DNA from 4 places in the Pseudomonas sp. No.21 genome. Region 1 is predicted to be linked to each of the others. Evidence: predicted binding sites of a transcription regulator. Region 1 holds the regulator's gene; each other region holds the start of a gene.
The links. Region 1 encodes FliA, which starts transcription of late flagellar genes. Its sites were predicted from a motif close to CTAAAGTTTNNNNNNNNNNNGCCGNTAA; they were not measured.

Region 1 (7,338 bases):
CCAACCATGCACGTACTGGCCTACCAGGAAATACCGGACAACAAGCAGGTCACCATAGTCGCGACTGTGGGGCAGAACTAACCGAGGTCACAGGCCATGCAGGTCAAACGCTTCTTCGCTGCGGATATGCGCCAGGCCATGAAACTGGTGCGGGACGAACTGGGCGCGGATGCCTCCATCATCGGCACCCGTCGGGTCGCAGGTGGCGTGGAGATCACCGCCGCGCTCGACTATCCCATGCCGGCTCCCGCGCCGAGCAAGCCCAACCCGGCCCTCGAAGCCGAGCTGCGCCGCACCCAGGCCCGCATCGCCGAGGCCCACGCGGAGCTGAGCAACCGCGGTGGCCAGGCCGACGCCGGCAAGAACCGCCAGCTGATCGCCGACCGCTCGGAGCTGTCCCCGGAAAGCCTCGCCGCCGCCATGCGTTCGTCGCGCCTGGAGCGCCCGTCCGCCGCGCCGGTGGCCCCGTCTCCCGCCGCCGCTCCGGCCAGGCCCGCCGCACCGGCGGCCGCCGACCAGCGCAGCCTGGACGCCATGCGTTTCGAGCTCAATGGCCTGCGTGAGCTGATCGAAGTACAACTCGGCTCCATCGCCTGGGGCCAGATGCAGAGCCGCCGTCCGCAGCAGGCCGGCCTCTGGCGTCGCCTGCAGCGCATGGGCCTGTCCGCCGAACTGTCGCGGGCGCTGATGGAGCGCGTTGCCTCGGTCAAGGACCCGCGCCAGGCCTGGCGCATGGTCCTGGCCCACCTGGCCCACGCCATCCGCACCCCGCAGCAGGAGCCGCTGGAGGAGGGCGGGGTGATCGCCCTGGTCGGCCCCGCCGGCATGGGCAAGACCACCACCCTGGCCAAGCTGGCTGCGCGCTACGTGCTCAAGTACGGCGCCCAGCAGATCGCCCTGGTGAGCATGGACAGCTATCGCATCGGCGCCCAGGAGCAGCTCAAGACCCTCGGCCGCATCCTCAACGTCTCCGTGACCCACGTCGATCCGGGCCAGTCCCTGACCCAGGCCCTGGCGCCCCTGGCGCGCAAGCGCGTGGTGCTGATCGATACGGCAGGCCTGCCGGCAGCCGATCCTGCGCTTAAAATGCAGTTGGAAACGTTGGCCAGCAAAGGGGTCAAAGCCAGGAATTATCTGGTGCTGGCTGCAACCAGCCAGAGCCAAGTGCTAAAGGCGGCCTACCATAGTTACAAGCGCTGCGGTCTTTCCGGCTGCATCCTGACCAAGCTCGACGAAGCGGCGAGCCTGGGAGAGGTTTTAGGACTGGCTATCGGCCAGCATCTCCCGGTAGCCTATCTCGCCGATGGGCCCAGGATTCCGGACGACCTGCAGGTGCCCCGCAGCCACCAACTGGTGAGCCGTGCGGTCAGCCTGCAGACCCCGGAAGACCCCAGCGAAGAAGCCATGGCCGACCTCTTCGCCGGCCTGTACCAGAATCCGGCCCGCCGAGTCGGTTAGAACCCCAGCCACTCCGGATGAGTGGCACGAGCCCGCCAAGTGGCCCAGTCGACGTGAGACAAGGTGTAATAAATGGGTAGTTTGCATCCCGTACAGGTGATTGCTGTGACCGGCGGCAAGGGTGGCGTCGGCAAGACCAATGTGTCGGTGAACCTCTCGCTGGCCCTCGCCGACCTCGGTCGCCGGGTCATGCTGCTGGACGCCGACCTCGGCCTGGCCAACGTCGACGTGCTGCTCGGCCTCACCGCCAAGCGCACCCTCGCCGACGTGATCGCCGGCGAGTGCGACCTGCGCGACGTGCTGCTGCAGGGGCCGGGGGGTGTACGCATCGTGCCGGCCGCTTCCGGCACCCAGAGCATGGTGCAGCTTTCGCCCATGCAGCACGCCGGCCTGATCCAGGCCTTCAGCGAGATCAGCGACAACCTCGATGTGCTGGTGATCGACACCGCTGCCGGTATCGGCGATGCGGTGGTCAGCTTCGTGCGTGCGGCGCAGGAAGTGATAGTGGTCGTCTGCGACGAACCCACTTCCATCACCGACGCCTATGCTTTGATCAAGCTCCTCAACCGCGACTACGGCATGAGCCGTTTCCGCGTATTGGCCAACATGGCACACAGTCCACAGGAGGGTCGCAACCTCTTTGCTAAGCTGACAAAAGTGACTGATCGCTTCCTGGATGTGGCCTTGCAATACGTCGGTGCGGTGCCCTATGACGAGTCCGTACGCAAGGCCGTGCAGAAGCAGCGCGCGGTTTACGAAGCCTTCCCGCGCTCGAAGTGCGCCCTGGCGTTCAAGGCGATAGCCCAGAAGGTGGATAGCTGGCCCCTGCCGGCGAACCCACGCGGTCATCTGGAGTTCTTCGTCGAGCGCCTGGTGCAGCAACCGATCGCGGATTCGGCCATATGACACCCGCTAGTGGACTTCGTATGTACAACAAGGCACAGGCTAGGGATTCCCAGCACCAGCTGATCGAGCGCTACGCGCCGCTGGTCAAACGTATCGCCTACCACCTGCTGGGCCGCCTGCCGGCCAACGTGCAGGTGGAGGACCTGATGCAGGCCGGCATGATCGGCCTGCTCGAAGCCTCGAAGAAATACGATTCCAGCAAGGGCGCCAGTTTCGAGACCTACGCCGGCATCCGCATCCGCGGTGCCATGCTCGACGAAGTGAGGAAAGGGGACTGGGCACCACGTTCGGTCCACCGCAACACCCGGATGGTGAGCGATGCCATCCGGAAAATTGAGGCGAGAACCGGGCGAGACGCTAAAGATCAGGAAGTTGCGGCCGAACTTGGATTGAGTCTCGAAGATTACTACGGCATCCTGAGCGACACTTTGGGCAGTCGCCTGTTCAGCTTCGACGACCTGTTGCAGGACGGTGAGCATGGCGCGACGCACGAAGATACCGGAGTCACCCATCTCGAACCTTCGAATGATCTGGAAGACGAACGCTTCCAGGCGGCGCTGGCTGACGCCATCGCCAATCTGCCGGAACGAGAGCGCCTGGTACTGGCGCTGTATTACGACGAAGAGCTGAATTTGAAGGAAATCGGCGAAGTGCTGGGGGTCAGTGAATCGCGTGTGAGCCAGTTGCACAGCCAATGTGCTGCGCGTTTGCGGTCGCGGCTGGGCGAGTGGCGAGCACACTGATCGGCACGCCGGTTTTTCGATTGATCGACGCCCCCGTTATTCGGGGGCGTTTAGGACTGTACGGAGGTCGATTTGGACAAGAACATGAAAATCCTCATCGTGGACGATTTCTCGACGATGAGACGCATCATCAAGAACCTCCTGCGTGACTTGGGTTTCACCAATACCGCAGAGGCCGATGATGGCACCACCGCTCTACCCATGCTGCACAGTGGCAATTTCGATTTCCTGGTCACCGACTGGAACATGCCCGGCATGACCGGGATCGATCTGTTGCGCGCCGTGCGTGCCGACGAGCGCCTCAAGCACCTGCCGGTGCTGATGGTGACGGCCGAGGCCAAGCGTGACCAGATCATCGAAGCGGCCCAGGCCGGTGTGAATGGCTATGTGGTCAAGCCTTTCACCGCCCAGGTGCTCAAAGAGAAGATCGAGAAGATCTTCGAACGGGTCAACGGCTGATGCCAGTCGCGAGGACGCCATGGACCAGAAAGATTCCCAATCGGGAGACCTAGAGTCGACCCTGAAAAACCATGCGCGCGAGCTGGTCGAGACCCTTGAAAAAGGCAATTTCGGCGATGCCGTGCAACTCATCCATGAACTCAACAAGGTCCGTGACCGTGGGCTTTACCAGGAAGTCGGCAAGCTGACGCGCGAGCTGCACACCGCGATCGTCAACTTCCAGATCGACCCGCATCTGCCCCACGCCACCGAGGTCTCGCAGATCGCCGATGCCACCGATCGTCTCTCCTACGTGGTGAAGATGACGGAGAAGGCTGCCAACCGGACCATGGACCTGGTGGAGGAGAGCGCGCCGCTGCTCAACGGGTTGGGCGACGAAGCCCAGAGCCTGGGTGAGGAGTGGGGCCGCTTCATGCGTCGGGAAATTGGCGCGGATGCCTTCCGCGACCTGGCCAAGCGTATCGAGACCTTCCTTGCTCGCAGTCAACGCGACACCGAGCAGCTTTCGTCCAGAATGAACGACATCCTTCTCGCTCAGGACTACCAGGACCTGACGGGGCAGGTGATCAAGCGCGTTACCCAGTTGGTCACCGAAGTCGAGAGCAATCTGGTGAAACTGGTACTGATGGCCAGCGACGTCGATCGTTTCGCCGGCATCCAGCACGACCGTGCGGAGCTCGTGGCTGAAAAAGAAAAACAAAAAGAGCCTTCCAGGGGTGAAGGTCCGCAGATCAATGCCGATAAGCGTGATGATGTCGTGTCCGGTCAGGTCGATGTCGATGATCTGTTATCCAGCCTTGGATTCTAGGGAGCAACCGAATGAGCTTCGACGCCGATGAAGAAATCCTCCAGGACTTCCTGGTTGAGGCCGGCGAAATATTGGAGCAATTGTCCGAACAGCTGGTCGAGCTCGAGAGCCGTCCGGACGATATGGATCTGCTCAATGCCATTTTCCGCGGCTTCCACACGGTCAAGGGCGGTGCCGGTTTCCTCCAGCTGAATGCGCTGGTGGAGTGCTGCCACATCGCCGAGAACGTGTTCGACATCTTGCGCAAGGGTGAACGCCGCGTGACGGCGGAGCTCATGGACGTGGTCCTGCAGGCGCTGGACACCGTCAACGAGATGTTCAGCCAGGTGCGTGAGCGTGCCGAGCCGACGCCGGCCACCCCCGAACTGCTCGCCGCCCTGGCGCGGCTGGCCGAGCCGGGTGGCGACGACGAGGAATCGCCCGCTGCCGAGCCGGAGTACGAGCCCGAGCCTGAACCTGTCGCCGAGGCCGCTCCCGCTGTATCCGGCGACATCACCGACAGCGAGTTCGAGCAACTGCTGAACGTGCTCGACGCGCCAGCTGCCGAAAGCCCCGTATCGCCTGCCGCCGCCGCTGCCGGCAGCGACGAGATCAGCGACGACGAATTCGAAGCCTTGCTCGACCAGTTGCATGGCAAGGGCAAGTTCGTTGCCGAGCCGACGGAAGCCGCCGCGCCGGCGAAACCGGCCGCACCTGCGCCTGCCGCACCGGTTGCCGGTGGGGGCGACGAGATCAGCGACGACGAGTTCGAAGCGCTGCTCGACCAGTTGCACGGCAAGGGCAAGTTCGCTGCGACGGAAGCCGCTGCACCGGCTGCCGCCGCGCCCGCCCCGCAGGCGGCTGCACCCGGTGCCGGTGCCGGCGACAACATCACCGACGACGAATTCGAAGCGCTGCTCGATCAACTGCACGGCAAGGGCAAGTTCGTTGCCGAAGCTGCCGAGGTCGCGCCTGCCAAACCCGCTGCACCGGCCAAGCCCGCTGCCGCACCGGCCGCCAAGCCTGCTGCCGCCGCGAAGCCGGCGGCTCCGAAGGCCGCCGAGCCGCCCAAGCCGGCTGCCAAACCCGCAGCGGCGCCTGCACCGGCGGCGGCCGACAAGGCCGCGTCTCCCGCCAGCGAAGCCGAGACCACGGTGCGCGTGGACACCGCGCGCCTGGACGAGATCATGAACATGGTCGGCGAACTGGTGCTGGTGCGTAACCGCCTGGTGCGCCTGGGCCTCAACAGTGGCGACGAGTCCATGGCCAAGGCCGTGTCCAACCTCGACGTGGTCACCGCCGACCTGCAGACCGCCGTCATGAAGACGCGCATGCAGCCGATCAAGAAGGTCTTCGGCCGCTTCCCGCGCCTGGTCCGCGACCTGGCGCGCAACCTGAAGAAAGAGATCAACCTCGAGCTGGTGGGCGAGGAGACCGACCTCGACAAGAACCTGGTCGAAGCCCTGGCCGACCCGCTGGTCCACCTGGTGCGCAACGCCGTCGACCACGGTGTCGAGACGCCCGAGGAGCGCGAGGCCGCCGGCAAGCCGCGTACGGGCCGCGTGGTGCTCTCCGCCGAGCAGGAAGGCGACCACATCCTCCTGATGATCACCGACGACGGCAAGGGCATGGATGCCAACATCCTCCGCGCCAAGGCGGTGGAGAAGGGGTTGCTGGACAAGGACGCTGCCGACCGCCTGACCGATCTGGAGTGCTACAACCTGATCTTCGCCCCGGGCTTCTCGACCAAGACCGAGATTTCCGACGTGTCCGGCCGTGGTGTCGGCATGGACGTGGTGAAGACCAAGATTTCCCAGCTCAACGGCACGGTCAACGTGTTCTCGCAGAAGGGGCAGGGCTCGAAGATCGTCATCAAGGTGCCGCTGACCCTGGCGATCATGCCGACCCTGATGGTGATGCTGGCCAACCAGGCCTTCGCCTTCCCGCTGGTCAACGTCAACGAGATATTCCACCTCGACCTGTCGCGCACCAACGTGGTGGACGGCCAGGAAGTGGTGATAGTCCGCGACAAGGCACTGCCGCTGTTCTACCTCAAGCGTTGGCTGGTTCGCGATGCCGCCCATGAGGAACAGGGCGAAGGCCATGTGGTGATCCTTTCCGTGGGCACCCAGCGCATCGGCTTCGTGGTGGACCAGCTGGTCGGCCAGGAAGAGGTGGTGATCAAGCCCCTGGGCAAGATGCTCCAGGGTACGCCCGGCATGTCCGGCGCGACCATCACCGGTGATGGGCGCATCGCCCTGATTCTCGACGTGCCGAGCATGCTCAAGCGCTACGCGCGCCGCGGTTGATCGTTTAGGCGGCCCGTCGGGCCGCCTGTTAGGAGTGTTTATGGCAGTCAAGGTTCTGGTGGTTGATGACTCCGGGTTCTTCCGTCGTCGCGTTTCGGAGATTCTGTCCGCCGACCCCAATATCCAGGTGATCGGTACCGCCACCAATGGCCGCGAGGCCATCGACCAGGCGCTGGCGCTCAAGCCGGACGTGATCACCATGGACTACGAGATGCCGATGATGGACGGCATCACCGCAGTGCGGCACATCATGCAGCGCTGCCCGACCCCCGTGCTGATGTTCTCCTCCCTGACCCACGAAGGCGCCCGGGTGACCCTGGACGCCCTGGACGCGGGTGCTGTGGATTTCCTGCCGAAGAACTTCGAGGACATCTCGCGCAACCCCGACAAGGTCAAGCAACTGCTCTGCGAGAAGGTCCACAGCATCGCGCGTAGCAACCGTCGCTACAGCAGCTACAGCCCGGCTCCGGCTGCCCCGACGCCGTCGCCCAGCCACGCCGCACCCGCTCCGGCACCCTCGCGTCCCAGTGCCGGCGCTGCGCCTGCACCGGCTTCGGGCGCCGGTGGCGCTTCCAGCCCGAGCCCCAAGCGCAAGTCCTACAAGCTGGTGGCCATCGGTACATCGACTGGCGGCCCGGTGGCCCTGCAGCGGGTGCTGACCCAGCTGCCCGGCAAC
Region 2 (7,338 bases), on a different contig from region 1:
CCAGCGCACGTAGCGACCCTTGCCGTCGCCGTCCACCAGGCGGAAGGCGTTGATGCTGTTATAGGTGGCGTTGGCGAAGCTGTTGGAGGGCTTGTTGTCCTTGGCCCACTGGCGGAAGGCGGCGCTTTCCGGGTGGGCGGCGAAGAAGGCCTGCAGGCGCGCCGGGTCCGGCTTGCCGGTGGCCTGATCGGGTTTGGAGGCCAGCACCTGCTCGAAGAAGCCCTCGATGGTGGACACCGGCAGCACCGGTGGCGTGTTCATGCCGGTGCGCCATTCCTGGCCGCTGGCCGTGCGCAGCTGCAGCGCCAGGCTGCGCACCGGAACGCTGGCATCGGGCGCGTAGGGGTTGCTGCCGCCGATGGCCAGGCGCCCGACCACCGGCACGTCGCCCGGGGCGAACACCTCGGCGCGGGAAAGGCCGGCGGCCGCGCCGTTGCTGGCGAAGTGGCCGCTGATGCAGAGGCCCTTTGCGTGGTTCTTGCGGTAGCCGGGGTAGCTGCCGGCGTTGGCCTCGAAGGTATCGATGATGCGTTGCGGGGTCAGGCGCTGCGGGCCGATCCAGCCGGCGACATAGGCGAAGGTGCCGGCCAGCGTGGCCAGGCCGAGGCCTATCAGCGCCAGGCGGCCCAGGGTCTGGGAGGGGGAAAGCGGGGGTTGGCTCATCGGTGGCTCCAGGGTGAGCGATCGGGTCGTCGAGCCTGTGGGACGAACGGGATGGCGATTTATTCCCGGCACCTGGAATAAAGTCGTTTCCCGGGCGTCTTCCTCGCACCCGATCCACGACGAGCCGCGCCACCCATGCACGACATCGATGACGACGAACTACGCGAGCTGTTGCAGCGCCTGCGCCGCTTCGCCCTGTGGCTGACGCGCAACCCCGCCAGCGCCGACGACCTGGTGCAGGCGACCCTGGAGCGGGCGCTGGACGGCCGCGCCGGGCCGCGTACCGATGGCAGCCTGCGTGCCTGGCTGTTCGCGATCCTCTACCGCAAGTTCCTCGACGGCCAGCGGCGTGCACGGCGCTATGCGCGCATCCTCGAGTTCTTCGGCGCGGCGCCGGCCGAAGCCCCCTCCACCGAGGAACTGGTGATGGCGCAATCCACCCTGGAAGCCTTCGCCAGGCTGCCGGCCGAGCAGCGGGCGCTGCTGGTGCTGGTGAGCGTCGAGGGCCTGAGCTACAAGGAGGCCGCCGTGGCCCTGGACGTACCCATCGGCACCGTGATGTCCCGCCTGTCCCGGGCGCGCAAGGCCCTGCGCGAGCTGGCCGAGGGCGAAATCGCCAACCCACCGCTACGGATACTCAAATGAATCGCCTGGAACCCAGTGAGAACGACCTGCACGCCTACCTGGACGGCCAGCTGGACGCAGGCCAGCGGGCCTGGGTGGAAGCCTGGCTGGCGAACGACCCCGAGGCGCGCGCGCGCGTGGAGGCCTGGCGCCGTGATGCCCAGCAGCTGCGGGCCGGCCTTGCCAACCTGGAAGCGCGCCCGGCCAACCCGGCGCTGGACCCGCTGGCCATCCGCCGCTCCTTGCGTGCGCGTCGGCGCCAGCGCCTGGCCACGGCCGCCGCGCTGGTGCTGGCCCTGGGCTTCGGCGGCCTGGGTGGCTGGCAGGCCCGCGACCGCACGTTGCTGGCGGAGAACCCGCCGATGCAGGACGCCCTGGAGGCCCACCGCCTGTTCGCCACCGGGCAGGCCGGCGTGGTCGACGTCGCCGCTCGTGATCCGGGGCAGTTGCAGGCCTGGCTGGACCAGCGCTTCAGCCATGCCTCGCGCATCCCCGACCTCGCGCCCTACGGTTTCCACCCCGTGGGCGGGCGCCTGCTGACCAACGAGCAGGGCGTCGCGGCCATCCTGCTGTTCGAGGATGTGGGCGGGCAGCGCATCAGCCTGTACCTGCGCTCGCCGGGCTCGCTCTATGCCGAGATGCCCGCCGGCAACCGTCGCGATGGCGAGCTCCAGGCGCGCTACTGGTCACGCGATGGCTACAACTACGCCCTGGTCGCGCCCAGCGATGATCCGCGCGGCGAGGTGGTGCAGCGGGCGTTCTCGTTGTAAGCCGGGCACCGCCGGTGGGCGCCGAGCGCAGCGCGGGCGGCTCATGGGGACACCTGCGTGATGGGAGCGCAGTGGTGGCCGGGTGACGCGTCGTACACCCTGCCGGGGCGCAGCGGTTGGAAGCGGGAGCCCCGCGCCGAGTGGCGCGGGGCGGGGCAGTTACATGCCGTTGGCGAAGGCCGGGATGCTCAGGTCGATGGTTTCGCGGACGGGTTTCAGCGCGCTGGCGTACTTGGCCAGGATGTCCAGGTCGTAGTCCATGCGTGCGCGGATGCGCTGGTCGTCTTCACCGGTCACTTCGGCGCCGTTGAGCACCTTCTCCACGCCGCGCACGATCAGGTGCTCGGGCAGGTAGCAGAGGCGGCAGTTCTTGTAGCTGGAGGCGCGCAGCTCGCTGATCGGGTAGCCGCCGCCGATGCCGGAGGACACGCCCACCAGCAGGCCCGGCTTGTGCGCCAGTTCCGCCTTGCTGGCATAGATGAAGAAGTTCTTGATCGCCGGGCAGGCCATGCCGTTCCACTCGGGGGCGATGACGATCACCGCGTCGGCGGCCTTCAGCTGCTGCTGGAATTCGGGCCAGGGACCCGTGTCTTCGGCCGGCCACAGGGGCAGCGGCTGGGCGCCCAAGTCGATGACGCTGGTGTGGGCTTCGCTGGCCAGTTGCAGTTCCACCAGGCGCTGGCGAATGAAGCGGGCGACCTTGCCGGACTGGCTGTTGGCACGGCTGGAGCCGGCGACTATGGCGTAGTTGAGCATCTCGGGTTTCCTTGCTGAGGGATGACGCAGGCTAGCTGGCGGCGAAACGGCGGACAAGCACCGGCGCGTCAGTGGGGCGGGCAAATGGTGTCAGGGCGCGGTGGACGCCTGGCGTGGGCGTCCACTGCTGCGCATCAGGCGCGGAACTGGTCCATCAGCCCCTGCTGGTGGTTGGCCAGGCGGTTGAGCGCCTGGCTGACCTGGGCGGATTCCTGGGCCTGGCCGGAGAGGGATTCGGTGACGTCGCGGATGGCGGCGACGTTGCGGTTGATCTCCTCGGCCACCGCGCTCTGCTCCTCGGCGGCGCTGGCGATCTGCAGGTTCATGTCGGTGATCACCGCCACCGCGTCGCCGATGCGCTGCAGGGCGGCGACCGCGTGTTCGACCTGCTCGACGCTGCCCTGGGCCTGGCGGTGGCTGCTGTGCATGGAGCCGACCACTTCGCGGGTGCCGTTCTGCAGGCCTTCGATCACCTGGCGGATTTCCTCCACCGAGTCCTGGGTGCGCTTGGCGAGGTTGCGTACCTCGTCGGCGACCACGGCGAAGCCGCGCCCGGCCTCACCGGCGCGGGCCGCCTCGATGGCGGCGTTGAGGGCCAGCAGGTTGGTCTGCTCGGCGATGGCGCGGATCACCTCCAGTACCGAGCCGATCTGCTCGCTGCTGCTGGCCAGGCCCTGGACCTCCTCCATGGCGGCGCTCATCTCGCTGGCCAGTTGCTCGATGGCGCTGGTGGTCTTGCCGATCACCCCCAGGCCCTCGCGGGTGGCGTGGTCGGCGCCGCGTGCGGCTTCGGCGGCCTGGGCGGCGCTGCGGGCGACGTCCTGGGCAGTGGCGCTCATCTCGTGGGAGGCGGTGGCGACCTGGTCCACCTCGCGGTACTGCTGCTGCATGCCGGCGCTGGTCTGGCTGGCGATGGCGGCGGACTGGTCGGCCGTGCTGCGGGCGTCCTGCACCGAGCGCTTAACGTCGGCGATGATCGGTTGCAGCTTGTCGAGGAAGCGGTTGAACCAGCCGGCCAGTTCGCCCAGTTCGTCCTGGCGCGCATAGTCCAGGCGGCGGGTGAGGTCGCCTTCGCCGCTGGCGATGTTCTTCAGCATGGCGGCCACCCCGAGGATGGGCCGGGTCACGCCCAGGGCGGTGAGCCACACCAGCAGCAGGCCGATCACGGCGGCGGCGAGGCCGATCAGGGTGGCCACCAGGCTGCTGGAGGCGCTCTGCTCATCGAGTTGCGCCTCGAGCTTCAGGGCCGGGCCCAGCAGGACCTTGTCCGGCACTTCCAGCAGCACGCTCCAGGCGGCGCTGGTGGGGATCGGCTTGAACGGCTGAATGACGCGCAGGACGCCATCGTGGTCGATTTCGGCGGATTTGCCGGCCGTGACCACCGAGGCGATCTCGCTGGCGTCGGTACCGAAGGCCTTGTCCAGCTTGAAGCTGAGCTGCGAGGCGTCGCGGCTGTGGCCGGCGAGCAGCCCGGTGGGGCTGATGATGCTGACCTGGCCCTGGCCGTCGTAAAGGTCCTTGCTGCCATCGATGCTGAGCTGCTGGAGGCTGTCCAGGCTGATGTCCAGGCCCATGACACCGATCACCTTGCCGTTCAGCTCCAGGGGGAAGGCGATGCTGGTCATCAGCACCTTCTTGCCGCCGACGTCGTCGTAGTAGGGCTCCAGCACGCAGGAATCGCGGGTCTTCAGCGGGCAGGTGTACCAGGTGTTGTAGGGCATGCCGCTGGCCATGGGGCTGCTGTCGCCGAGCAGCTCCTCGGTCATGGATTCGGACTCCAGCTTGCCGGGGGTGGCCTGCGACCAGTAGAGCGAGAAGCGCCCCTTGTCGTTGCTGCCCAGCTCGGCCTGGTCGATGAACAGCTCGTCCTTGCCGTCCAGGGCGTTGGGCTCGAACACCAGGTAGAGGCCGAGCAGGTTGGGGTTGGCCTCCAGGCTGGTCTTCACCTGGCGGGTCATGTCCTCGCGCAGGTCGAAGGCGTCGAGGAAGCGCTTCTCGGCCTGGTCCTTGAGGAACAGCACCTGGCGCGAGAAGCCCTTGCCGTACTGGTAGGTGTCCATGAAGTAGCGCTGGATGCGCAGGGCCTGCAGCTCGCCACGGGCCTGCATGCGCTGGCGTGCGCTCTGGTCGAGCATCTGCGAACTCGCGGACTTCACCAGCTCGGCGCTGCGCTTGGACTGGTAGAGCGAGGCACCGACCAGGAGGGTCACGATGGCCAGCAGGCAGAGGCCGGCGAGCAGGGTGATCTTCCACTGAATGGACAGGCGACTGAACGGCATGGGGCTTTCCTTCTATCTCGTCGGACTGCAAGCCGCTATCGGCGCGGCAGGGAAAAACTTGATGCGCCTGCCATGGCGATGCGGCTCCATACGGAATGCATGGGAGCGGCGAATCTGGATGCAAATATTATGCACAGGGCGTCCAGTATTTCGCACGGCGTTTCTTTTGACACCCGCCCGCTCATTCGGCAGAGTACGCGGCTTTTTTTGCGGGACACCGCAAGGCGGGAGAGAAGCGGATGAATGCAGTGATTGTAGCTGTCGCCATCATGCTGGTGCTGAGCCTGTGCCGGGTGCACGTGGTGATGGCCCTGGTGATCGGCGCGCTGGCGGGCGGCCTGCTCGGCGGCCTGGGCGTGCAGGGCACGCTGGATGCCTTCAACAAAGGCCTCGGTGGTGGCGCGACCGTCGCCCTGTCCTACGCGCTGCTGGGGGCTTTCGCCGTGGCCATCGCCCGCTCCGGGCTGGCCCACGCGCTCGCCGACAGCGTCGTCGGGCGGGTCGAGCGTGGCGGGGATGCGGGCGGCGCTGCGCTGAAATGGGGCCTCATCGCCCTGTTGCTGGGCGTGGCCATCTCCTCGCAGAACATCCTGCCGATCCACATCGCCTTCATCCCGCTGCTGGTGCCGCCGCTGCTGTACGTGCTGACGCGCCTGCAGATCGACCGGCGCCTGGTGGCCTGCGTGATCACTTTCGGCCTGGTCACCCCCTACATGTTCCTGCCGGTGGGGTTCGGCAACATCTTCCTCAACGAGATCCTGCTGGCCAACGTGGCGAAAAGTGGCGTCGACGTTACCGGTGTGAACGTCACCGAGGCGATGGTGATACCGGCGCTGGGCATGGTGGCCGGCCTGTTCCTGGCCGTGTTCGTCAGCTACCGCCGCAAGCGCACCTACGACCTGGCGCTGATCGCCCGCGCCGAGCAGGTGGAGGCCAGGTACGACCGACGCAGCCTGGCGGTGGCCGGCCTGGCCATCGTCGTCGCCTTCGTGGTGCAACTGTGGCTGGACTCGATGATCGTCGGTGCGCTGGTGGGCTTCCTGGTGTTCTCGTTGTCGGGCGTGGTGCGCTGGAACGAGGTCGACGACCTGTTCACCCAGGGCATGAAGATGATGGCCATGATCGGCTTCATCATGATCGCCGCCGCCGGTTTCGCCGAAGTGATGCGCGCCACCGGCCAGGTGACCAGCCTGGTGGAGGCCTCCGCCGCGCTGATCGGCAACAGCCAGGCCCTGGGTGCGCTGCTGATGCTGCTGGTGGGCCTGCTGGTGACCATGGGCATCGGCTCTTCCTTCTCCACGGTGCCGATCATCGCGGCGATCTTCGTGCCGCTGGGCATGCAGCTGGGCTTCAGCCCGCTGGCCATCGTGTCCATCGTCGGCACCGCCGGGGCCCTCGGGGACGCCGGTTCGCCCGCCTCGGACTCGACCCTGGGCCCGACGGCCGGCCTCAATGTCGACGGCCAGCACGACCATATCTGGGACACGGTCGTCCCCACTTTCCTGCATTACAACCTGCCGCTACTGGCATTCGGCTGGGCGGCGGCCATGCTTCTCTGACAGCCCCCGTGCCATCCGGCCGAACGTCGGTGTCGGCCGGGTGCTACAGCTATTCACGGGGCTGCCGATAAGCGGTCGATCCCGTTTCGTTTTCCCGGCCTGCCTCCCTTCAAGGAATGGAAATATGCGCCTGACACTCAAATCCAAGGTCCTGCTGCTGGCGCTCGCGCCGGTGATCCTCTTCGCCCTCGTGCTCAGTGGCGCCGCCGCCAAGGTGCTGCTCGACCTGGCGGAAGGCGAGGTGAAGGAAACCCGCGAACGGCTGATCCAGGAGAGCCGCCAGGAGCTGCAGCACTACATGCAGATCGCCCTGGGCTCGGTCCAGACCCTCTATGACGCGTCCCCGGCCAACGATATGGCCACCCGCGACAAGGCCATCGAGATCCTCAAGAAGATCAAGTACGGCAAGGACAGCTACTTCTTCGCCTACGATTCGCAGGTGATCCGCCTGTTCCGCGGCGACAGCCCGGTGGACGTGGGCAAGAGCTTCTCGGGCCGCAAGGACGTCAACGGCGTGCCTGTCAACGACGAGCTGGTCCGGGTCGCCAAGGATGACAGCCACTACGTGTTCTACAGCTCGCCCCTGCCGGGCAACGAGAGCGTGCAGGTGCCCAAGCTCGGCTACACCTACTACCTGCCCAAGTGGGACATGGCGCTCGGCACCGCGGTGAACCTCGATGGCGTGGA
Region 3 (7,338 bases), on a different contig from region 1:
GAAGCTGGAGAAGGGGTGGAAGGGGTTGCGCTTGATGCCGGTCCGGTTCACCGCCGCGTTGAGGAAGCCCAGGTCGAAGCTGCTGTTGTGCCCCACGAGGATGGCGCGCTTGCAGCCGCTGGCCTTGATCGACTTGCGCAGGCCCCGGAAGATCTCGTTCAGCGCGTGCTCCTCGCTAACCGCCATGCGCAGCGGGTGGTCGAGCTTGATGCCGGTGAACTCCAGCGCCGCCTGTTCGATGTTGGCGCCCTCGAAGGGCTCGACGCGGAAGAAGTGGGTGTGATCCGGGTAGAGGAAGCCCTGTTCGTCCATGGCGATGGTGGTCGCCGCGATCTCCAGCAGGGCGTCGGTGGCGGCGTTGAAACCGCCGGTCTCGACATCCACTACCACGGGCAGGTAGCCACGGAAGCGGGCGGCCATCGGGTGGCGGGGACCTTGCGGCAGGTTGCCGTCGAGCTCTTCGTCGTACAGGTCTTCGCTCACGCGTTGTCCTCCAGCAGGCGCCAGCGCAGCGTCTCGCCAGCGCGCAGCGGAATCACGGTCTGCTCGCCGAGCGGCAGGCTCGCAGGGGCGGTCCATTCTTCACGGACCAGGGTGATGGTGTCGGTGTTACGCGGCAGGCCGTAGAAGTCCGGGCCGTTCTTGCTGGCGAAGGCCTCCAGCTTGTCCAGCGCGTTGCGCTGCTCGAAGGCCTCGGCATAGAGCTCGATGGCGGCGTAGGCGGTGTAGCAGCCGGCGCAACCACAGGCGGCTTCCTTCGCGTGCTTGGCGTGGGGGGCCGAGTCGGTGCCGAGGAAGAAGCGCTCGCTGCCGCCGGTGGCCGCGTCCAGCAGGGCTTCCTGATGCACGTTGCGCTTGAGGATCGGCAGGCAATAGAAGTGCGGGCGAATGCCGCCGACCAGCATGTGGTTGCGGTTGTACAGCAGGTGGTGTGCGGTGATGGTGGCACCGACGTTGGCCGAGGCCGATTCCACGAACTGCACGGCATCGCGGGTGGTGATGTGCTCGAAGACTACCTTCAGGGTCGGGAAGCGTTCGACCACGCGACGCAGATGCTCGTCGATGAAGACCTTCTCGCGGTCGAACACGTCGATTTCGCTGCGGGTGACCTCGCCGTGCACCAGCAGCAGCATGCCGACTTCGGCCATGGCTTCCAGGGCCGGGAAGATCGTGTCGATGCGGGTCACGCCCGAATCCGAGTTGGTGGTCGCGCCGGCCGGGTAGAGCTTGGCGGCATGGACGAAGCCGGAAGCCTTGGCCGCACGGATGTCCTCGGGGCTGGTGCGATCGGTGAGGTAGAGCACCATCAGCGGCTCGAAGCGGCTGCCGGCCGGGCGGGCGGCGAGGATGCGCTGGCGATAGCCGTCGGCCTCTTCGGCGTTGCGCACCGGTGGCACCAGGTTGGGCATGATGATGGCGCGGCCAAAGGTGCGCGCGGCATCGGCGACTGTGTGGGACAGCACGGCACCATCGCGCAGATGGATGTGCCAGTCGTCGGGGCGCAGCAAGGTCAAACGGTCGGACATGGGGGGCTTCCAGGCGGGCAAAACTCGTCGTGCATGCTACCGGAAAAGCTTTTTCGGGGCACGCGGGGCTTGTGTTTCAGGGCATCGGCGGCTGTTCACGATGTGACGGGGGAGGGCGCCACGGCTGGCCCTCTCCTACAAGGACGTGCGTCGAATCCACTCAAGTTTTGCCCTACGCCACCGATAGCCCAGGGGAGTGCAGAAATTTCCCCGTGGAGCCCGCCGCCGTGCGCCAGCGCTATGTCGCCCTGCTCAGCCTGTTCGCCAGCCTTCCGGCCATGGCCATTACCTTCCAGACGCGCCTGGAGAAGGCCGAGTGGACGGTCGAGGGGGACAAGTTCGAATGCCGCCTGTCGCAACCGATCACCGATTTCGGCAGCGGCGAGTTCGTACGTCGCGCCGGTGAACAGGTGACGTTCCGCATCAAGGCCCGCGAGCGCTGGCTGGGGGCAGGCTCCGCCACCCTGCTGGCCGCTGCGGCGCCCTGGCAGCCCGGACGCGGCGATATCAACCTCGGCGCGGTCAGCGTCGGCAATGGCGATGTCCCCTTCAACAGTTCCCAGCTCCAGGGCGGCCGCCTGCTGGCCGGCCTGCTGGAAGGGCGCAGCCCGCTGGTGCGCCACCGCACCCTGCAGGGTGGGGATGCCATCGAAGTGCGCCTGTTGCCGGTGAAGTTCAACAAGGCCTACAACGACTACCTCGCCTGCACGACCAAGCTGCTGCCGGTCAACTTCGACCAGATCAAGAACGCCCAGGTCGGCTTTGCCGGCGGCGGCACGGCGCTGGACGAGATGGCGCGGGCCCGGCTGGAGATCATCCTCGACTACCTGAAGGCCGATCCCAGCGTCAATCACCTCGAAATCGACGGCCACTCCGACAACGCCGGCAACCGCCTGACCAACCGCGACCTGTCGCGCCGCCGCGCCCTGGCCGTCTACGACTACTTCAAGGCCAACGGCATTCCCGAGTCGCACATGGTCATGCGCTTCCACGGCGAGCGCTATCCGCTGGTGCCCAACAACAACGAGGCCAACCGCGCGAAGAACCGCCGCGTCACCCTCAGCCTGTCCCGCGAGGCCGAGGCGCCCCCTGCCGAAGCCCCTGCAGCGGCGCCCGCGCCGATCATCCCCGAGGCCGACAAGGCCACCCAGGGCGCCGCCTCCTGAATCCTGCCCGGGTCGATTGGACGAAAGAATCTGTCGCTTGGTCGTCATTGCCTGTCGCGCCACTGTAATTTGGCCGCCAGGGTCAGTAGAATCACGGGTTTTTCGTACAACCCCGTGGAGTTGATGGCATGGCGGACGTGAAGAAGGTTGTCCTGGCGTATTCCGGTGGCCTGGACACCTCGGTAATCCTCAAGTGGCTGCAAGACACCTATAACTGCGAAGTGGTGACCTTCACCGCCGACCTCGGTCAGGGCGAAGAGGTCGAACCGGCCCGCGCCAAGGCCCAGGCCATGGGCGTCAAGGAAATCTACATCGACGACCTGCGCGAAGAATTCGTCCGCGACTTCGTCTTCCCGATGTTCCGCGCCAACACCATCTACGAAGGCGAGTACCTGCTGGGTACCTCCATCGCCCGCCCGCTGATCGCCAAGCGCCTGATCGAGATCGCCAACGAGACCGGCGCCGACGCCATCTCCCATGGCGCCACCGGCAAGGGCAACGACCAGGTCCGCTTCGAGCTGGGCGCCTACGCGCTGAAGCCGGGCGTGAAGGTGATCGCCCCCTGGCGCGAGTGGGACCTGCTGTCCCGCGAGAAGCTGATGGACTACGCCGAGAAGCACGCCATCCCGATCGAGCGCCACGGCAAGAAGAAGTCCCCGTACTCCATGGACGCCAACCTGCTGCACATTTCCTATGAGGGCGGCGTGCTGGAAGACACCTGGACCGAGCACGAAGAGGACATGTGGAAGTGGACCAAGTCGCCGGAAGCGGCGCCGGACACCCCCACCTACATCGAGCTCACCTACCGCGCCGGTGACATCGTCGCCATCGACGGCAAGGACATGACCCCGGCCCAGGTGCTGACCGAGCTGAACCGCGTCGGTGGCGAGAACGGCATCGGCCGCCTCGACATCGTCGAGAACCGCTACGTCGGCATGAAGTCCCGTGGCTGCTACGAGACCCCCGGCGGCACCATCATGCTGCGCGCCCACCGCGCCATCGAGTCCATCACCCTGGACCGCGAAGTGGCCCACCTGAAAGACGAGCTGATGCCCAAGTACGCCAGCCTGATCTACACCGGCTACTGGTGGAGCCCCGAGCGCCTGATGCTGCAGCAGATGATCGACGCCTCGCAGAGCAACGTGAACGGCGTGGTACGCCTGAAGCTCTACAAGGGCAACGTCATCGTGGTCGGCCGCAAGTCCGACGACTCGCTGTTCGACGCCAACATCGCGACCTTCGAGGAAGACGGCGGCGCCTACAACCAGGCGGACGCGGCGGGCTTCATCAAGCTCAACGCCCTGCGCATGCGCATCGCCGCCGGCAAGGGTCGCAAGCTGTTCTGAGCTGTAAGCCGAGAGCTTGGAGCAGGAAGACTTCCCGCTTCGGGCTTCCGGCTTTAAGCTGCCTTCCAAGCCCCGGTCACGAGCCGGGGCTTGTCGTTTCAAGCCAATGAGGAGAAACCGAGATGCGACTGCTGCATACCATGCTGCGCGTCGGCGACATGGACACATCCATCGCCTTCTACACCGAAGTCCTGGGCATGACCCTGCTGCGTCGCAAGGACTACCCGGACGGCCAGTTCACCCTGGCCTTCGTCGGCTACGGCAACGAAGCCGAGAACAGCGTCATCGAGCTCACCTACAACTGGGGTGTGGACAGGTACGAGCTGGGCACCGGCTATGGCCATATCGCCCTGGAAGTGGCCGATGTCTACAAGGCCTGCGAAGACATCCGCGCCCGTGGCGGCAAGATCACCCGCGAGCCGGGTCCAATGAAGCACGGCACCAGCATCCTGGCTTTCGTCGAAGACCCGGACGGCTACAAGATCGAACTGCTCTCGCCTTCGCGCAACGACTGAGCGCCTCGATCCCGAAGAGCCCCGCCGATGCGGGGCCTTCTTGCCTGTGGACCCGGGCTCCAAGCCCCACCCCGTCATCCCCGCGAACGCGGAGAGCCACTGAAAGCCCTTTCTGCTGGCCAACAAAAAGCCCCGCATCGGCGGGGCTTTCGGGCGGCTTCACAGATCAGAAGTCGAAATCGTAGTCGGACAACTGCTTCTGCAGGCGGCGCTCTTCCAGGTAGTTGTCGATGATGCGGCGCTTGGTCAGGTTGGTCTTGGCAGCTTCGACGGGAGTTTCGCCTTCATCGCTGTCTTCGGCGACGAAGTCTTCCTCGGTCTCGATCTCTTCTTTGCCTGTGCTCATACGGTCACTCCACGATGCGGGGCGCTATTGGCGCACCTTATAGCGACAAAGCCGGAGCCGGTAAAAAAGATTTTTTCAATCGAAACATTGGGCGATTCAATGAAGCTTCAATCGTCCGAGGTTTTCGCCTTGTATTCGCACAGGTCCTCGATCCGGCACGCGCCGCAGCGCGGCTTGCGGGCCACGCAGACGTAGCGGCCATGCAGGATCAGCCAGTGGTGGGCGTCGAGCAGGTAATCCCTTGGTACGAATTTGAGCAGCTTCTTCTCCACCTCCAGCACGTTCTTGCCGGGGGCGATGCCGGTGCGGTTGCTGACGCGGAAGATGTGCGTGTCCACCGCCATGGCCAACTGGCGGAAGGCGGTGTTGAGCACCACGTTGGCGGTCTTGCGACCGACGCCGGGCAGGGCCTCCAGCGCCTCGCGCTCCTGCGGCACCTGGCTGCCGTGCTTCTCGACGAGGATGCGGCAGGTCTCGATGACGTTCTTCGCCTTGCTGTTGTAAAGGCCGATGGTCTTGATGTACTCCGACAGCCCCTCCACGCCCAGCGCGTAGATGGCTTCCGGCGTATTGGCCACCGGGAACAGCCTGGCCGTGGCCTTGTTCACCCCGACATCGGTGGCCTGGGCGGAGAGGATCACCGCGATCAGCAGTTCGAAGGGCGAGGAATAGGCCAGCTCGGTCTTGGGCTCGGGGTTGTCCTCATGCAGGCGGCGGAAGATTTCCAGGCGTTTGGCGGCATTCATGGTCGACGGCTTCTGATTAGGGTTTGAGGCGCACGAGCGCCAGGAGCAGGCCGAGGAGGATAAGGCCTCCCGGTGCCGAGACGAAGAGCGGCAGGCCATCGGCTGCGGCCTGCCAGTGCAGGGCGCCGAGGCCCAGCCATTCGCCATGGGCCAGCAGGCTGGCATGGCCGAGCAGTTCCCGCAGTGCGCCCAGCGCCAGGGCGAACGATGCGAACACCAGCCCCTGGCGCAGGCCCGCATCGGGGCCGCCGGGCTCGCTCGCCACCAGCAGCAGGCAAGGCAGCGCCAGCAGGGCGAGGAAGGGGCCCAGGGCCCGATGCAGTTCGAACGCTGCGGCCTGCATCAGCAACTGGGCGGCGCCTGTCAGCGCGCCGGCGAGCAGCGTGGCGCCGAGCCACAGGGCGCGCCCCTGGAGCAGCCGGCGCAGGGTGGGCAGTGCCGCGCCGAACAGCGTCAGCAGCGGCAGGGCGACCAGGGTGATGCCCAGCGCCTTGACCAGCAGGTCGCTGGTGCCCAGCAGCGGCGCCAGGCCGAGCAGCGCCAGGGGGCTCACCGGTTTCATGGCGCCTCTCCCAGCAATTGCTCGCGATGGCTGTCGAAGTAGCGCAGCCCCTGCTGGGTCGCGGCGAGTACGGCACGCGAGGTGATGGTGGCACCGGCGATCTGGTCGAACCCGCCGCCATCGGCCCTGACCCGCCATTCCCCGGGGCGATTGCCGAGCGAGATGCCGTCCAGGCTCGCCAGCCAGGGGCTGCGTGACGGCTCGATGCGGTCGCCGATACCCGCGGTCTCGCGGTGCTCCAGCACCTTGCTGCGCAACAGGCGGCCGTCCGGGGCGATGGCCAGCAGCAGGCGGATCGGGCCTTCGTACCCTTGCCCCGTGACGGGCAGGAGCAGCGCCATCACCTGACCCTCACGGCGGGCCAGCCACGCCGAATCGGGCGCCGGGCGCCCCAGGGCTTCGGCATCCGGGAGGGTGACGGGCTCGCGCAAGGGGTGATTGTCATAGCTGCCGGTCGGCAGCAGGTCGAGCAGCGCGCGTTCCTCGGCCGCCTGGCGTGCCTCGTCGATGCGCGGGGCGAGGCCCAGCTGCAGGGCGACCAGCAGCACGGTTCCCGCCATCCCCAGGGCCAGCAGCGTCACCAGGGCGCGGCCGTTCATCGGCGCTCGCTCCACGCCGCCAGGCGTTCCAGTGTCGGCACCAGCAGGTTCATTGCCAGCACCGCGAAGGCCAGCCCGTCCGGGTAGCCGCCCCAGGTGCGGACCGCATAGACCAGCAGGCCGGCGCCGGCACCGAACAGCAGGCGCGCACGGTCGCTGGAGGGGCCGGAAACAGGCTCGGTGACGATGAAGAAGGCGCCGAGCATGGTGGCGCCGGAAAACAGGTGCAGCAGCGGCGAGCCGTTGGAGTCCGAGCCGCTGCCGTTCCAGCACAGCAGCGCGACGACGAACAGCGCGGCGAGCAGGCCCACGGGCGCGTGCCAGCGGATCACCCGCTGCTGCAGCAGGAACAGGCCGCCGGCGAGGAACGCCAGGTTGACCCACTCGACACCGCGCCCGCCGACACCGCCGAAGGCGCCGTGGCCGGCGAACAGCTCGTCGATGGTCAGGCGATCGTTGTGGCGCAGGCTGTCCAGCACCGTGGCCTGGCTCCAGCCGTCCACCAGGCCGCTGCCGACGCCGAACACCTGTT
Region 4 (7,338 bases), on a different contig from region 1:
CTTGCGTACCCTGCCCCGATGAAACGCCTCTAGGTGATTTCACGCCAAACATTCCAGATCTCGTGTGCGCGCATCATACGAAAAGGCCTTTGGGAGAACCATGGCGAGGCTGCGGCGGTGCCGTTGGCGGTCTAAGCACCCTCCTCCGCCCCTTAACCGTTGTATCGAGGTCGCCCTGTTCGGTTCACACCTTCGCGCTGAATTGCAGGCCTGCAAGAACCGCTTCCAGAGCCGGACACTTAACCAGGTGCTCCGGGATGCAGGACCTGGCCATCCACAGGTATCAACAGCCGATGGGCGACACCGGCATCGATCGCCGCACGCGTCAGCTCCCGGCGCGTAACGGGGCAATGGTTGATCGCTTCCAGATGGTTCGCGATGACAGTCCCCCTGCCTAGCCGCGTGAAGTCGAGTACATCGTCCAGCCCCATGATGATGTCGCCCCCCACGTCGAAGCGCGCCCCGCCGGCAGGCACCACGCTCACCTGCGGCTGATGCCGCTGCACGAAGTCACGCACGCCGGGGGTCAGAATCGTATCGCCTGCCAGGTACAGGCTGGGCTCGCCGGGCAGCTCAATCAGATAGCCGACGCCGTGCTCCATCAACCGTCCAACCAGGCCCTCGCCATGGGTGCAGCGCACCGTGCGGATCACGCCACCCAGGAAGGGCTTCGGCTCCTCATGGCCATCCGGCAGGGGCTGCACGTTCAAGCCCAGCCTCGCCAGGTAGGCCGCATCATGCGGTGTGCATATGACCGGGATCTGTCGCTCTCTCAACCAACGCGAGCCGGCCCTGTCCAGGTGATCGAAATGGCCCTTCTGGCAATGGGTGATCAGGCAATGAGTCACCGATTCCAGAACCTCCGAAGTCCCCTCTGGCAAATCGACAATCGGGTTCCTCTGCCGCCCCGCGAACACGCGCAGGGAAGGCAGCGCGCCCTTAGGTGCCAGCATGGGATCGACCAGGACACGGTGGTCGCCCAGTTCGAGAATGATCGTAGCGTTGCGGATCTGTCTGATGTTCATCACGAGCCCTCCTCAGGTGTGGGCTCATGGTGCCGGGCTCGTGCATCGCCCATAATGGCGGAACCTGACATAAAGGATTCATTATCCGCCATGACCACGTTGCGAATCGGCCTCCTGCTCTTCCCCGGCTGTATGCCCGCAGGGCTTCTGGCCTTCGCCGACATGCTGCACGCCGCCAACCGGAGGACCGGACACGCGCTGTTCGAAACGCACTTGGTTGCCGAGCAAAGCGGACCGATCGATTGCGCCCACGGCCTGCAGTTGACGGCCAGCTACGGCGTGGCAGAACTGGCACTGGACGCGGTCCTGATTCCGGGTTTCTGGGCGGAGTCGCCACAGCAGGTCGAGTCCAGCCTGGAGGGCAACGCCTCGCTGCTGGCTGGCCTGGCGAGACTTGGCAAGCGGTGCCGTGTATGGAGCTACTGCACCGGAGTCTGCCTGGCGGCCGCCAGTGGACGCCTGGACGGGCAACCCGCCACGGCGACTTGGTGGCTGGCGGATGCGTTGCTGCAGCGCTACCCCAGGGTGCGGTGGCAGTACGAGCAGAACTGCGTCTTCACCGAACGCACGGGTACCGCCAGTGGCGTCAACGGCTACTTGCCCCTGGCCCAGGCGCTGATCGAGCGACATGTCAATGCAACGGCCTTCGAGGACCTCAATCGGCTGATGGTGCTGCCGCGTCCAACCCGATCTCACGATGCCTTCAAGGCCTTGAGCCTCATCGAACAACCCAGCCAGCTGCTGCGCAGGCTGCATGCCCTGGTGCAGGAGATGCCTGCCGAACGGATCACCGTCCAGGCCCTGGCGCATGAGTTGGGAATGAGCGAGCGGACCCTGGCACGCAAGGTCAGGGATGAAACAGGCAGCGCAGTGGCCAGCTACGCCCGCCGCATCAAGTTGAGCCAGGTAAGCGAGCGCCTGACACTGACCTCTGCCCCACTCAAGACCCTCAGTGGCGAACTCGGCTTCAGCAGCGATTCGAATCTTCGACGAATGTTCAAGGAGCTGACTGGCTTGACCCCGGCGCAATACCGGCAACGATTCGGCCGCGTCTAGCGCAGCCGGCGCCCAGGAGGCGCCCCCCTGTCCTCGGGGTGCTCGTGAGGGTTGCTGGTGCTCCGCATGGGTGACTCAATGGCTGCGGCCCCAAGACCTGGGGCACGCTCCATGACCCGCCCCTGTGGCAGCTCAGGGCCTCAGAGATTCCCCGGAACCAGTAGCCCCTTGCGTCGATACGCCCCGATATCGATGCCGAAGGCCCCGCTGCTATGCACTTCCCGCACTCGACAGGCCCTGCCGACCGCGACATCGGCGAGGTCCAGTATTCTTTCCTTGCAGGGCTCTTTCTCAGCGTTGCGGACGATCAGAACCCTTGGCTTGAGCTTGTTGCCTGCGGCGCAGCCGATGATGATGCCAACCTCCCCGGTGCTTAGCTCGGCAATCTCCCCGGGGGGGTAGATGCCGACCATGCGTATGAAACACCCGACAATCGCTTCATCGAAATGGCTGTTGGCCGCCTCGAGCAGGATGCGCAGTGTTTCCAGGCTGGATTTGCCCTTGCTGTAGACACGATCACTGTTGATGGCGTCGTAGCTGTCGGCCACCGCGACGATCTTGGCGAAGTAGGGAATCCTGGCGGCATCCAGTCCACGCGGGTAGCCTTTTCCGTCCATCCGCTCATGGTGCGAGTAGGCGACATCGACGGTCGCAGGGGTGATCTGCTGATTGCTCATCAGGAGCTTCCGTCCTTCGGACGCATGGCTCTGCATGATCCGCAGCTCTTCGGCGGTCAGCGCCCCAGGCTTGTTGAGTATTTCGTTCGGCACCTTCAACTTGCCCACGTCATGGAGCATGCCGCAAACACCGATCTGCTCGAGCTGGTAGGCCGGCATACCAAGTTCACGCCCCAATGCGATCGACAGGATGGAAACTCTCAGCGAATGCTCGGCCGTGTAATCGTCGCTGTTCTTGATACGCGCCAGCCACAGCATCGCTGCAGGATTTCGCAGAATACTTTCTACGCATTCCTTGATCACAGCCTTGACTGCGACGACATCCAGCTCCGCCCCCAGTTTCACTGCATTGAGGATACGTAACGACTCCTCGCGCGCCGCATCCCAAACGGGCGAGGCGCGCTCCAGTTCCTGGGAAAAGTCGACCTTGCCGATGGTGGGCGAGAGGGGAGCTGCAAGGTTCTCCGCGAGCTGGCCATGCACACCCAGCGAACGCCGGGCGTCGACCCAGACGTAATCGCAAACCTCCTGCAACAAGCGGATTTCCTGTTGCTGACGGATTCGAAACCCTTGAAATAGAAAATTGGTATCCGTCCAGGGGCGATCCAGCTCCGCCACATACATGCCGATAGTCAGCTGTGCGACTTCGACTTTTATGCGGTCGTTCGTCGCGCTATCAGCCATGAGGGGCACTCCAAAGACTGCAATGAGCAATATCAATTAGCCATCAAACAAGCCGCTCAGAGCCAATTATTTTTGGCTATGGCGCGACTTCACCAGATAAGTGTCAGCGAGGGGCACGGGACTTCATCGAGCCCAAAAAAAGCCCGAGATCCGCGCAGAGGCACCGCAAAGAGTGGATGCAGGCGGCCAGCCAGGGCGGGCCATCCAACACCGGACGCGAACCAGCAGCGGACCATGGCCAACCTGGACGAGGTGAAACGACGGGTCGCTTCTGGGCCCCCTGCAGCCACTCACAGGTTCCCCCGGCACTCATCGGCCCCCGACTGCCCGGGCTGCCTCCACGGCGCGATTTTCATCACGGGCCTCACCCTTGATGGCCCTCGGACGATATCCTGCGAAGAATAGTCCTTCGCCCCTCAACCGTTGCATCGAGGTCACCATGTTCGGTTCACACCTTCGCGCTGAATTGCAGGCCTACAAGAATCGCTTCCAGAACATCGACCAGAAACTGGCGGCGATACGCAGCAGCATGGCGATGATCGACTTCACACCGGCCGGCGAGATCCTGGACGCGAACCAGGCGTTCCTGAACGTCGTGGGTTATCGCCTCGAAGAAGTGGTAGGCCAGCACCACCGGCTGTTTTGCCCTGCGAGCCTGGTGAACAGCCCGGAGTACCGCCAGTTCTGGAGCCGACTCGCGAAAGGCGAGAGCTTCAGCGACCGTTTCATGCGGCTGACCAAGGACGGCCGCGAGATCTGGCTCGAAGCCACCTACATGCCCGTCCACAACGGCGAGGGCCAGGTGGTGAGCGTCATCAAGGTCGCAGCCGACATCACCCGGCAGATCCAGGCGGAGAACAAGCAGATCAGCATGCTCACCGCCCTCGACCGCTCGATGGCCGTGATCGAGTTCAACCTGAACGGGGAAGTGCTGGAAGCAAACGAAAACTTCCTGGCCACCATGGGGTATCGGGCAGAAGAAATCCGTGGCAAGCACCACCGCATGTTTTGCGAGCCTGCCGAGGTCAACAGCGACGGCTATCGCCGTTTCTGGCAACGCTTGAATCAGGGCGAATACATCCACGAAGTCTTCAAGCGCGTGGCCAAAAATGGCCGCGTCGTATGGCTCAGAGCCACCTATAACCCGCTTTATGATGCGGCCGGCAAACTCTATGGAATCGTCAAGTTCGCCAGCGACATCACCGCGCAGGTCGAGCGCCGGAACGCCGAGTCGGCCGCAGCGCAACTGGCCTATGAGATCGCCCAGGAAACGGACGAGGGCTCGGTAAGGGGGGCTGCGACGGTGGATGAGACCATGCAGGTGGTTCGCGGGATATCCGAGGAACTGGACCAGGTCTCCGAGCAGATCAGCGCACTCAGCACCCAGTCGGAACGCATCGGCAGCATCGTCCAGGTCATCAGGGGCATCGCCGACCAGACCAACCTGCTCGCCCTCAATGCCGCGATCGAGGCGGCGAGAGCCGGTGAACTCGGCCGAGGTTTCGCGGTGGTGGCGGATGAGGTTCGCAACCTGGCGTCGCGGACCAGCCAGGCGACCCTGGAAATCAACGAGGTGGTGCAGCTGAACCAGAACCTGACCCAGAGCGTCGTGACGAGCATGCAGGGCAGCCAGGAAAAAGTGAGGAAGGGTGTCGCCCTGGCAGGAGAGGCCGGAGAGGTCATGCTGGAGATCCGCGCAGAGGCGCAGCGGGTGGTGAGCGCGGTCGGCCAGCTACGGGAGACGGTTCAGAACTAGGCCTGGGACCCTGGCCCCCGCGCGGCAACGGCCCGCCTCCGGCCAGATGCGCCCCACCCCGCCCCTGCCCGTGCGCGCCGCCCGCGCCCTCATTTCACGTCGCGTGCCCTCGGCTCGCCGAACATCTCGTCGAGGATATTGAGGTTGAACTGGCGCTGCAGGGTGACGGCGTAGAAGCGTTCGGCGATGTCGGGGACTTCGGCGTACAGCTCCAGTGCGCCGCTGCGCAGTTCGTCCTGCACCACCACGGCAGGCAGCAACGCAATGTCGCCGGAATCCCGCGCCAGCAGGCGCAGCATGGCCATGTCGTCGACCTCCGCGCAGATGTCCGGCTGCACGCCGTGGCTGTTGCAGTAGACCTCGAACTGGCTGCGCACATCGCTGCTGCGGCCGGGCACGATCAGGCGGGCCTGCTGCAGGTCGCGGCGCAGGTCGAAGGGGTGGACATCCCCGCGCGGCGGGCCGATCAGGCACACGGCCTGGCGATCGAGCAGGCGGCACTGCCAGGTGCGCTGGCTATCGGCACTGACCGCCTTGTTGGTCAGCACCACATCCAGCTTGTGCAGGGCCAGGCGCTCCAGCAGCTCGTCCACGCTGCCCGACTCCAGCGTGATGCGCAGGCCTTCGCGGCCGAGGAAGGGGCGCAGCAGGTTTTCCTGGAAGTTCCGCGACAAGGTGGCGACAGCACCGATGCGCAACGTCTGGCTGGCCTGCCGGGTGTTCTGCAGGGTGGTCTGCAGCTCGCTGCCGAGGGCGAAGATGGTATCGGCGTAATCCAGCACCAACTGGCCCGCCTCGGTAAGCCGCAGGCTGCGGCCGGAGCGGATGAACAGCACATGGCCGAGCTGGTCTTCCAGCACACGGATCTGCGTGGAGAGGGCCGATTGCGATACGTGCAGCGCGTCGGCGGCCCGGGTCAGGTTGCCTTCCTTGGCCACGGCCCAGAAGTAATGCAGGTGATGGAAATTCAGTCGGCGCATTTTCGTTCTTCTAAAGTGAACGATCAGTTCTTATCAATCTATTTTTAATAGTTCAAGCACTCTCCGACACTGGCGCCATCCAGTGTTTGCGGAGCGTGCACCATGCCCACCCTGTCTCTTTCCCTGGCCCAGCTGTTGCCCTGGGTCTACGCCCTGGCCCTGCTGCCGGCCGCCTGCATCGGCTCGCCACGCAGGGTCTGGTGGCCGGCCCGCGCAGCGGGCTACCTGGGGCTCACCCTGGTCGCTGGCGCCTGGCTGCAGGCCGCCCTGGACGGGCGAGACAACGACAGGCTGGGTCTTGCGATGGCCGGCCTGGTCGGCCTGCTGGCCATGGTGATCACCGACTATTCGCACCGCTACCTGGACGGCGAGCCGGGGCAACGCCGTTATGTGCTGGCCCTGCTTGGCACCCTGGCTGCCGTGGCGACGGTGGTGACCAGCACCGACCTGTTCCTGCTGGTCGGGGCCTGGATCCTGTCCAGCCTGTGCCTGCACCAGCTGCTCACCTTCTACCGCGACCGCCCGCAGGCCGTCGTGGTGGCTCACAAGAAGTTCCTGGCCAGCCGACTGGCCGATGCCTGCATGCTGCTGGCCACGGTGCTGCTGGTGCGCGCCAGTGGTGACAGCCAGATCGCCGCCATCCTGCAGATGGTCGACGCACGCCTGCAGGCCAGCGGCCAGCCCGGCTGGGATCTGCAACTTGCAGCCCTGCTGCTGGCCCTGGCGGTGATCCTCAAGTCCGCCCAGTTGCCGGTCCACGGCTGGCTGATCCAGGTGATGGAGGCGCCGACACCGGTCTCGGCGCTGCTGCATGCCGGGCTGGTCAACCTGGGCGGGTTCCTGTTGCTGCGCTTCGCCCCGCTGCTGTCCGCAGCCACTCCGGCGCAAAGCCTCCTGGTGCTGGTCGGCGGCCTCACCGCGGTGATCGCCGCCCTGGTGATGATGACCCGCATCAGCATCAAGGTCCGCCTGGCCTGGTCGACCTGTGCGCAGATGGGGCTGATGCTCCTGGAGTGCGGCCTTGGCCTGTACGAGCTGGCCCTGGTGCACCTGCTGGCCCACTCGCTGTACAAGGCCCACGCCTTCCTGGCGGCCGGCGAGACCGTCGCCCAGGCCCGCCACCATGCCCTGCATCCGCAGACGCCCGCGCCCGGGTTGGC

Region 2: the regulator FliA is predicted to act here: its motif matches at 5,128-5,155, upstream of ACYJSS_RS01170 (methyl-accepting chemotaxis protein).
Region 3: the regulator FliA is predicted to act here: its motif matches at 1,686-1,713, upstream of ACYJSS_RS05710 (flagellar protein MotY).
Region 4: the regulator FliA is predicted to act here: its motif matches at 3,806-3,833, upstream of ACYJSS_RS20255 (methyl-accepting chemotaxis protein).

The regions. Positions count from the first base shown of each region.
Region 1 covers NZ_BAAJNO010000014.1:102,918-110,255, forward strand. The annotation lists gene flhA (flagellar biosynthesis protein FlhA) at 1-81, shown strand, start outside; gene flhF (flagellar biosynthesis protein FlhF) at 97-1,458, shown strand; gene fleN (flagellar synthesis regulator FleN) at 1,531-2,364, shown strand; gene fliA (RNA polymerase sigma factor FliA) at 2,361-3,107, shown strand; gene ACYJSS_RS25770 (chemotaxis response regulator CheY) at 3,192-3,566, shown strand; gene ACYJSS_RS25775 (protein phosphatase CheZ) at 3,586-4,374, shown strand; gene ACYJSS_RS25780 (chemotaxis protein CheA) at 4,386-6,662, shown strand; gene ACYJSS_RS25785 (protein-glutamate methylesterase/protein-glutamine glutaminase) at 6,703-7,338, shown strand, end outside.
Region 2 covers NZ_BAAJNO010000001.1:255,381-262,718, forward strand. The annotation lists gene ACYJSS_RS01150 (catalase family peroxidase) at 1-663, opposite strand, end outside; gene ACYJSS_RS01155 (sigma-70 family RNA polymerase sigma factor) at 799-1,308, shown strand; gene ACYJSS_RS01160 (anti-sigma factor family protein) at 1,305-2,057, shown strand; gene ACYJSS_RS01165 (NADPH-dependent FMN reductase) at 2,217-2,813, opposite strand; gene ACYJSS_RS01170 (methyl-accepting chemotaxis protein) at 2,948-5,092, opposite strand; gene ACYJSS_RS01175 (Na+/H+ antiporter family protein) at 5,332-6,651, shown strand; gene ACYJSS_RS01180 (methyl-accepting chemotaxis protein) at 6,776-7,338, shown strand, end outside.
Region 3 covers NZ_BAAJNO010000003.1:15,034-22,371, forward strand. The annotation lists gene rnt (ribonuclease T) at 1-483, opposite strand, end outside; gene pyrC (dihydroorotase) at 480-1,526, opposite strand; gene ACYJSS_RS05710 (flagellar protein MotY) at 1,754-2,692, shown strand; gene ACYJSS_RS05715 (argininosuccinate synthase) at 2,821-4,038, shown strand; gene gloA (lactoylglutathione lyase) at 4,161-4,553, shown strand; gene ACYJSS_RS05725 (PA3496 family putative envelope integrity protein) at 4,720-4,899, opposite strand; gene nth (endonuclease III) at 5,007-5,645, opposite strand; gene ACYJSS_RS05735 (Rnf-Nqr domain containing protein) at 5,662-6,207, opposite strand; gene ACYJSS_RS05740 (RnfABCDGE type electron transport complex subunit G) at 6,204-6,806, opposite strand; gene ACYJSS_RS05745 (RnfABCDGE type electron transport complex subunit D) at 6,803-7,338, opposite strand, start outside.
Region 4 covers NZ_BAAJNO010000009.1:223,155-230,492, forward strand. The annotation lists gene ACYJSS_RS20235 (LysR family transcriptional regulator) at 1-52, opposite strand, end outside; gene ACYJSS_RS20240 (MBL fold metallo-hydrolase) at 240-1,025, opposite strand; gene ACYJSS_RS20245 (GlxA family transcriptional regulator) at 1,116-2,081, shown strand; gene ACYJSS_RS20250 (HD-GYP domain-containing protein) at 2,222-3,442, opposite strand; gene ACYJSS_RS20255 (methyl-accepting chemotaxis protein) at 3,882-5,198, shown strand; gene ACYJSS_RS20260 (LysR family transcriptional regulator) at 5,288-6,178, opposite strand; gene ACYJSS_RS20265 (NADH-quinone oxidoreductase subunit L) at 6,281-7,338, shown strand, end outside.